One region of the Streptomyces sp. NPDC037054 genome, then DNA from elsewhere that is predicted to be linked to it. Evidence: predicted binding sites of a transcription regulator. Region 1 holds the regulator's gene; the other holds the start of a gene.

Region 1 (4,415 bases):
AGTTCCTCAAGGACAACGAGGACAAGGTCCCGGGCGACGTCAAGACCGAGGTCGAGGAGGCCCTCTCCGAGCTGAAGGAGAAGCTCAAGGGCGAGGACACCGCCGAGATCCGCACCGCGACGGAGAAGGTCGCCGCCGTCTCGCAGAAGCTGGGCCAGGCGATGTACGCCGACGCCCAGGGCGCGCAGGCCGCGGGCGACGCCGGTGACGGCCAGGCCAAGGCCGCGGACGACGACGTCGTGGACGCCGAGATCGTCGACGACGAGCGGAAGGACGGTGCCGCGTGACGGAGGAGACCCCGGGCTTCGACGAGCAGCAGCCCGACGTCCCCTCCGGCGCCACCTCCGAAGACGCCGAGCCGAAGGCCGCCTCCTCCTCCCCGGAGGAGGGGGCGGCCCCGGCCGGGGACACGGGACAGACGGCGGGTCTGGTGGCCCAGCTCGACCAGGCGCGTTCCGCGCTCGGTGAGCGCACCGCCGACCTCCAGCGGCTGCAGGCCGAGTTCCAGAACTACCGCCGCCGGGTCGAGCGGGACCGGATCGCGGTGCGGGAGATCGCCGTGGCGAACCTCCTGACCGAGCTCCTTCCCGTGCTCGACGACATCGGCCGCGCGCGGGAGCACGGCGAGCTGGTCGGCGGCTTCAAGTCCGTCGGCGAGTCGCTGGAGACCGTCGTGGCGAAGATGGGCCTGCAGCAGTTCGGCAAGGAGGGCGAGCCCTTCGACCCGACGATCCACGAGGCCCTGATGCACTCCTACGCGCCGGACGTCACCGAGACGACCTGCGTGGCGATCCTGCAGCCCGGGTACCGCATCGGCGAGCGCACCATCCGCCCCGCGCGGGTGGCCGTGGCCGAGCCGCAGCCCGGCGCGCAGACGGTCAAGCCGGCCGAGGAGAGCGCACCGGCCGACAAGGCCGAGGCGGCCGAGCAGTCGGACGACAAGGAGAGCGGTGGCCCGGACGAGGGCTGACGTGACACACGAGGCAGGAAAGGAGGGACGTCGGGGATGAGCACCAAGGACTTCATCGAGAAGGACTACTACAAGGTCCTCGGCGTCCCCAAGGACGCCACCGAGGCCGAGATCAAGAAGGCGTACCGGAAGCTCGCCCGCGAGTACCACCCGGACGCCAACAAGGGGAACGCGAAGGCGGAGGAGCGGTTCAAGGAGATCTCCGAGGCGAACGACATCCTCGGCGACCCCAAGAAGCGCAAGGAGTACGACGAGGCCCGCGCCCTGTTCGGCAACGGCGGCTTCCGCCCGGGGCCGGGCGCGGGCGGCGGCTCGTTCAACTTCGACCTCGGTGACCTGTTCGGCGGCCAGGGCGCCCAGCCGGGTGGCTTCGGCGGCGGCATCGGTGACGTCTTCGGGGGCCTGTTCAACCGCGGCAGCTCCGGCACGAGCCGGGTGCAGCCGAGGCGCGGCCAGGACGTCGAGTCGGAGGTCACCCTCAGCTTCACGGAGGCGATCGAGGGCGCGACGGTCCCGCTCAGGATGTCCTCGCAGTCGCCCTGCAAGGCCTGTTCGGGCACCGGCGACAAGAACGGCACGCCGCGGGTGTGCCCGACCTGCGTCGGCACCGGCCAGGTCGCGCGGGGCTCCGGCGGCGGCTTCTCGCTCACGGACCCCTGCCCGGACTGCAAGGGCCGCGGCCTGATCGCCGAGGACGCCTGCGAGGTCTGCAAGGGCAGCGGCCGCGCCAAGTCGTCGCGCACGATGCAGGTCCGCATCCCGGCCGGGGTCGCGGACGGGCAGCGCATCCGGCTGCGGGGCAAGGGCGCTCCGGGTGAGCGCGGCGGCCCCGCGGGCGACCTGTACGTGGTGGTGCACGTCGACTCCCACCCGGTGTTCGGCCGCAAGGGCGACAACCTCACCGTGACCGTGCCGGTCACGTTCGCCGAGGCGGCCCTCGGCGGCGAGGTCCGGGTGCCGACCCTGGGCGGTCCGGCGGTGACGCTGAAGCTGCCGCCCGGCACGCCGAACGGGCGCACGATGCGCGCCCGGGGCAAGGGCGCGGTCCGCAAGGACGGCACCCGCGGGGACCTGTTGGTCACCGTGGAGGTGAGTGTTCCGAAGGACGTGTCGGGGAAGGCTCGTGACGCGCTCGAGGCGTATCGCGAGGCGACCGCGGGTGAGGATCCGCGGGCGGAGCTGTTCCAGGCCGCGAAGGGAGCTTGATGGAGATGGACGGCCGTCGACGCAACCCGTATGAGCTGACCGAGGACACCCCGGTCTACGTCATCTCGGTGGCGGCCCAGCTCTCCGGCCTGCACCCGCAGACACTGCGTCAGTACGACCGCCTGGGACTGGTGTCCCCGGACCGCACCGCCGGCCGGGGCCGCCGCTACTCGGCCCGTGACATCGAGCTGCTCCGTCAGGTGCAGCAGCTGTCGCAGGACGAGGGCATCAACCTGGCGGGCATCAAGCGCATCATCGAACTGGAGAACCAGGTCGCCGCGCTCCAGTCCCGCGTGGCGGAGCTGGAGGCGGCGCTGGACGGGGCGGCGGCGGCCATGCGGCAGCGCGAGGCCGCGGTGCACGCGTCGTACCGGCGGGACCTGGTGCCGTATCAGGAGGTCCAGCAGACCAGCGCGCTGGTCGTGTGGCGGCCGAAGCGGCAGCAGTCGGACTGAGGCCGCCAGGAGGCTCAGAACGTTTCGAAGGACCCCGGAGGCTTGTCCTCCGGGGTCCTTTTCGTGCCGATCGGCGGATGGCCGAGATTGTTCGGTCACACGGGCGATGCCCGGCGGGCGGCGATGGACGGTGGCGGGCCGTTCAAGATCACGACTCGCGGTGAATGGGTTGGTTGTGCGGTAAACGACCGCGCTCCCGGGGGTGTCGTTCGATGAAGAGGCGGTGGAAAAGGGCTGCAGGTTGTTCCATTGCGTCTTTACAAGCACTGCGGAGCGTGGTGTTGCCATCTCGTTAAGTGCATGTGCTTGACGCTGGGGGGCCGTGGCGCGTTGGCTTTTCAGTCACTCGGGTCGCAAAGCTGCGCCCGCGTCCGGAAGACACCAGAAGTGAGCACCTGTATGCGTCGTATCGCCATATCCGTGGCCGTGTCCACGATGACCTTCTCGCTGGCCGCCTGTGGTGGGCTGGGCGCGTCGGGGAGCAGCGACGACGCCAGCCCGGCGAAGGGCAACGGCATCACCGTCGGGCTGCTGCTGCCGGAGAAGGCCAACACGCGGTACGAGCAGTTCGACTACCCCATCATCAAGAAGAAGGTCGCCGCGCTGACGCGGGACCAGGGCCGTGTCGTGTACTCCAACGCCGAGGCGGACGCGGGCCGGCAGGCGGCCCAGCTGGCGGAGATGGTCGAGGACAAGGTCGACGTGATCCTGCTGGACGCGGTCGACGCGCACGCCATCGCGGACGGCGTGAAGAAGGCCAAGGACGCGGGCATCCCGGTCATCGCCTACGACCGGCTGGCCGAGGGCCCGATCGACGCGTACATCTCCTTCGACAACGAGCTCGTCGGCGAGGTGCAGGGCCGTTCGCTGCTGGAGGCCCTGGGCGGCGACACCGGCGCCTCGACGCAGATCGTCATGATGAACGGCTCGCCCACGGACCCGAACGCCAAGCAGTTCAAGGCGGGCGCGCTGTCCGAGCTGAACGGCAAGGTGCGGATCGCCAAGTCCTACGACACGAAGGACTGGAAGCCGGAGAACGCCCGCGCGAACATGACGGCGGCGATCAACGCGATCGGCGCGAACAGGATCGCGGCCGTCTACGCCGCCAACGACGGCATGGCGGGCGGCGTCATCGACGCGCTGGAGGCCGCCGGCGTGACCGAACTGCCTCCGGTGACCGGACAGGACGCGGAACTGGCCGCCGTGCAGCGGATCGTGACCGGCGAGCAGTACATGAGTGTCTACAAGTCCTACCCCCAGGAGGCCGAGAACGCGGCCGAGATGGCCGTGGCGAAGGTCCAGGGCAAGGACATCCAGTTCGACGCGCTGACCCGGCAGAGCGTCGACAGCCCCACGCACAAGAACATTCCGGCCCAGCTCGTGCCGGTGGTCGCCCTGACGCAGGACAACATCGAGGACACCGTCGTCGCGGACGGCATCTACGAGGTGTCGGACATCTGCACCGCGAAGTACGCGAGCGCCTGCGCCGAGATCGGCCTCAAGCCCTGACGGCCGTGGCCGTTCGGGCTTGTCCGGAACCCACCCGCCATCTTGTTGCAACAACTCCTTCCTGAGGGCACGACATAACGCCACGAACCGGTGCTTTCCGGCGCTCGGCGCCGGGGGAGCCGTGTTGCGGACCACGTTCGGTACGCGCATAGTTGCGCTGCGGAAGAGCGGAACCGGGGGTGGGATGGGCGATGACCGGGCACGGGACGGACGGGCATCCACACGGTGCTGACCGACTGTGCGAGGCCGGGGATCGCGTGTATTCCCGGGCCGTA
Region 2 (4,415 bases), on a different contig from region 1:
CCGCCGGGAAGTGGATGTGCACGCCCCGGTCCTTCAGGTCGGCGACCGGCAGTTCCAGTTCGGCGCCGTGCGAGCGCAGGAAACTCAGCGCGATCTGCGCCGACTCCTTCATCACGTCGCCCAGCTGACCGGTCAGGGTCAGTCCGGACGCGCCGGTCTCCGGGTCGGCCAGCGACGCCTCGACGTAGAGGACGTCGCCGCCCGCGCCGGTGACGGCGAGGCCGGTCGCCACGCCCGGCACGGAGGTGCGCCGCTCGGCCGGGTCCTGCGCGGACTCGGGCACGTGGTGCGGCCGGCCGATCAGGGCGCGCAGGTCGTCCGCGCCGACGGTGAACGGCAGCTCCCGCTCGCCCAGTTCGTGCTGGGCGGCGACCTTGCGCAGCAGCCGCGCGACCGACCGCTCCAGGTTCCGGACACCGGCCTCGCGGGTGTACTCGCCGGCCAGCCTGCGCAGCGCGCTCTCGTCGATGGTGACCTCGTCCGCGCCGAGACCGGCCCGCTCCAGCTGGCGGGGCAGCAGGTGGTCGCGGGCGATGACGATCTTCTCGTCCTCGGTGTAGCCGTCCAGGCGGACGATCTCCATGCGGTCGGCGAGCGCTTCCGGAATCGCCTCCAGGACGTTGGCGGTGGCCAGGAAGACCACGTCGGACAGGTCGAGCTCGACCTCCAGGTAATGGTCCCGGAAGGTGTGGTTCTGGGCCGGGTCCAGGACCTCCAGCAGGGCGGCGGCCGGGTCGCCCCGGAAGTCGGAGCCCACCTTGTCGATCTCGTCGAGCAGCACGACCGGGTTCATCGACCCGGCCTCCTTGATCGCGCGCACGATCCGGCCGGGCAGCGCGCCGACGTACGTACGGCGGTGGCCGCGGATCTCGGCCTCGTCGCGGACGCCGCCGAGGGCGACCCGGACGAACCTGCGGCCCATGGCGTGGGCGACGGACTCGCCGAGGCTGGTCTTGCCGACGCCGGGCGGTCCGACGAGGGCGAGCACGGCGCCTCCGCGCCGCCCGCCGACGACGCCGAGACCGCGCTCGGCGCGGCGCTTGCGGACGGCGAGGTACTCGGTGATGCGCTCCTTGACGTCCTCCAGGCCCGCGTGCTCGGCGTCGAGGACGGACTTGGCGCCCTGGATGTCGTACTGGTCCTCGGTCCGCTCGCTCCACGGCATCTCCAGGACCGTGTCGAGCCAGGTGCGGATCCAGGAGCTCTCGGGCGACTGGTCGGAGGCGCGCTCCAGCTTGTCGACCTCCTTCAGAGCGGCCTCGCGGACCTTCTCGGGCAGGTCGGCGGCCTCGACGCGGGCGCGGTAGTCGTCGGACTCGGCGCCCTCCTCCTCGCCGTTCAGCTCGCGCAGCTCCTTGCGGACGGCCTCCAGCTGGCGGCGCAGCAGGAATTCGCGCTGCTGCTTGTCGACGCCCTCCTGGACGTCCTTGGCGATGGACTCGGCGACGTCCTGCTCGGCGAGGTGGTCGCGCAGTTGCTGGGTGGCGAGCTTGAGGCGGGCGACCGGGTCGGTGGTCTCCAGCAGCTCCACCTTCTGCTCGGTCGTCAGGAACGGCGAGTAGCCGGAGTTGTCGGCGAGGGCGGACACGTCGTCGATGGCCTGGACGCGGTCGACGACCTGCCAGGCGCCGCGCTTGCGCAGCCAGGCGGTGGCGAGGGCCTTGTACTCCTTGACCAGTTCGGTGACGTGCCCCGGCAGCGGGTCCGGCACGGACTCGTCGAGCGAGGTGCCCTCCACCCAGAGCGCCGCTCCCGGTCCGGTGGTCCCGGCGCCGATCCGCACCCGGCCCCGGCCGCGGATCAGCGCGCCCGGGTCGCCGTCGGCCAGCCGGCCGACCTGCTCGACGGTGCCGAGGACGCCGATGCCGGCGTACGTCCCGTCGACGCGTGGCACCAGCAGCACCCTGGGCTTTCCGGGTTCGGACGTGGCGGCGGCCTGCGCGGCCTCCACCGCGGCGCGCACCTCGGAGTCGCTCAGGTCCAGCGGGACCACCATCCCGGGCAGGACGACCTCGTCGTCGAGCGGCAGCACGGGCAGGGTGAGCGGTGTGAACGCCTGGGACTCAGCAGCCATGATCTCCCCTTCGGCAGTCAAGTTGAGCTATGCCGACTCAATGTTGGAGGACTGCCGATTGTTCCGGCCACAGGGAGGTGTTCGCTGTGGGCGATCACGTCACGTCCCGCACCCGTCCGGACAACCCGCACCCGTCCGAACAACACGGAGGCGGCGCGCCATACCGCACTGGCAGGATGGCGGGATGGCCACCTCGTACGACATTCCCGAAGTACTGGACCGTTGTGAGGGCCCGCACGGCGAGGTCGTGCTGCGCAGGCACGGCGGGCTGCTGCAGATCATCGCGAACGGCTGTTTCCTGATGGACACCTCCGACGGGCGTTCGGAGCGGCGACTGGTGGACGCCGCCCTCGACGCGCTCGACGACCGCCCCGCGCCGCACGTCCTGATCGGCGGCCTGGGCGTCGGCTTCTCGCTCGCACACGCCGCGGAGAACCCCCGGTGGGGCCGCGTCACCGTCGTCGAGCGGGAGCCCGCCGTCATCGGCTGGCACCGCTCGGGTCCGCTGGCCCCGATCTCGGCGCGGGCGCTCGCCGACCCGCGCACCGAGATCGTCGAGGCGGACCTGATCACCCACGTCAATGAGACGTGCGCCACGTACGACGCACTGTGCCTGGACATCGACAACGGCCCCGGCTGGACCGTCACGGAGGACAACGGCGGGCTGTACTCCCCGGCCGGACTGGCAAGCTGCGCAAGGGCGTTGAGGCCGGGCGGGGTACTGGCCGTGTGGTCGGCGCAGCCCTCTCCGGAATTCGAGGGAACCTTGCGGAATGCCGGGTTCCAGGGGGTGCGTACCGAAGAGATCCCCGTTGCCCGGGGAGTTCCCGACGTCGTGCACCTCGGTGTCCGCCCTGGATAGCAAAGCCACGGTAACTCCCCGTACGCTGCATCCCTGGCGCGGATCATTCAAGCGTCAATCGCAGTCATGCGCAGACGAGGGGTCACCCCACTGATTCCGGAAAGCACACTTCAGGGGCGGGCGATGGAGCAGACACACACCTCCCACAACGGCACGGCGGCGGCTACTCCGGGCGCGCAGCGCCGGGTCCTGGTGGTCGAGGACGACGCGACGATCGTGGACGCCATCGCGACCCGCCTGCGCGCCGAGGGATTCCTGGTGCAAACGGCGGGCGACGGCCCGTCCGGCGTCGACACGGCCGAGGCCTGGCAGCCCGACCTGCTGATCCTCGACGTCATGCTGCCCGGCTTCGACGGTCTGGAGGTCTGCCGGCGCGTGCAGGCCGCCCGGCCCGTGCCGGTGCTCATGCTCACCGCGCGCGACGACGAGACCGACATGCTGGTGGGCCTCGGCGTGGGCGCCGACGACTACATGACCAAGCCGTTCTCGATGCGGGAGCTCGCCGCGCGCGTGCACGTCCTGCTGCGCCGGGTGGAGCGGGCCGCGCTGGCCGCCGCCACGCCGCGCAGCGGCATCCTGCGCCTGGGCGAGCTGGAGATCGACCACGCGCAGCGCCGCGTGAGGGTGCGCAGCGAGGACGTCCACCTGACGCCCACCGAGTTCGACCTGCTGGTGTGCCTGGCGAACACCCCGCGCGCGGTGCTCTCCCGGGAGCAGTTGCTGGCCGAGGTCTGGGACTGGGCGGACGCCTCCGGCACCCGCACCGTCGACAGCCACATCAAGGCGCTGCGCCGGAAGATCGGCGCCGAGCGGATCCGCACGGTGCACGGCGTGGGCTACGCCCTGGAGACGCCGACGCCATGAGTTCGGGGCGGGATGCCGCACGGAGGAGCCCCGGGGAGCCCTGGGGCGGCGTACGCCCGTTCTCGGTCAAGACCAAGCTGGGTGCCCTCGTGGTCATCTCGGTGCTGATCACGACCGGGCTGATGATGATCGCGGTGCGCACCGAGACCGAGCTGCGCTTCATCACGGTCTTCTCGATGATCGCCACGCTGCTGATCACGCAGTTCGTGGCGCACTCCCTGACCTCGCCGCTGGACGAGATGAACGCGGTGGCCCGGTCCATCTCGCACGGCGACTACACGCGCCGGGTGCGCGAGAACCGCCGGGACGAGCTGGGCGACCTGGCCCAGACGATCAACCGCATGGCGGACGAGCTGGCCGCGCAGGACCGGCAGCGCAAGGAACTCGTCGCGAACGTCTCCCACGAGCTGCGCACCCCGATCGCGGGCCTGCGCGCGGTGCTGGAGAACATCGTCGACGGGGTCACCCAGGCCGACCCGGAGACCATGCGGACGGCCCTGAAGCAGACGGAACGGCTCGGCCGGCTGGTCGAGACGCTGCTGGACCTGTCCCGCCTCGACAACGGCGTGGTCCCGCTCAAGCAGCGGCGCTTCGAGGTGTGGCCGTACCTGTCGG

The links. The regulator HspR, encoded in region 1, represses chaperone genes until heat shock. The targets are predictions, from matches to a motif close to TTGAGNNNNNNNNNCTCAA.
Region 2: a site for HspR is predicted at 2,097-2,115, ahead of lon (endopeptidase La). Genes of this name have one in related genera too.

What each region holds. Positions count from the first base shown of each region.
Region 1 is NZ_JBVJSJ010000019.1:3,783-8,197, forward strand. Features, by position in the region: gene dnaK (molecular chaperone DnaK) at 1-287, shown strand, start outside; gene grpE (nucleotide exchange factor GrpE) at 284-970, shown strand; gene dnaJ (molecular chaperone DnaJ) at 1,007-2,176, shown strand; gene ACZ7D7_RS32405 (heat shock protein transcriptional repressor HspR) at 2,182-2,631, shown strand; gene ACZ7D7_RS32410 (sugar ABC transporter substrate-binding protein) at 3,031-4,140, shown strand; gene ACZ7D7_RS32415 (helix-turn-helix transcriptional regulator) at 4,332-4,415, shown strand, end outside.
Region 2 is NZ_JBVJSJ010000001.1:183,500-187,914, forward strand. Features, by position in the region: gene lon (endopeptidase La) at 1-2,074, opposite strand, end outside; gene ACZ7D7_RS00855 (spermidine synthase family protein) at 2,259-2,936, shown strand; gene ACZ7D7_RS00860 (response regulator transcription factor) at 3,060-3,800, shown strand; gene ACZ7D7_RS00865 (sensor histidine kinase) at 3,797-4,415, shown strand, end outside.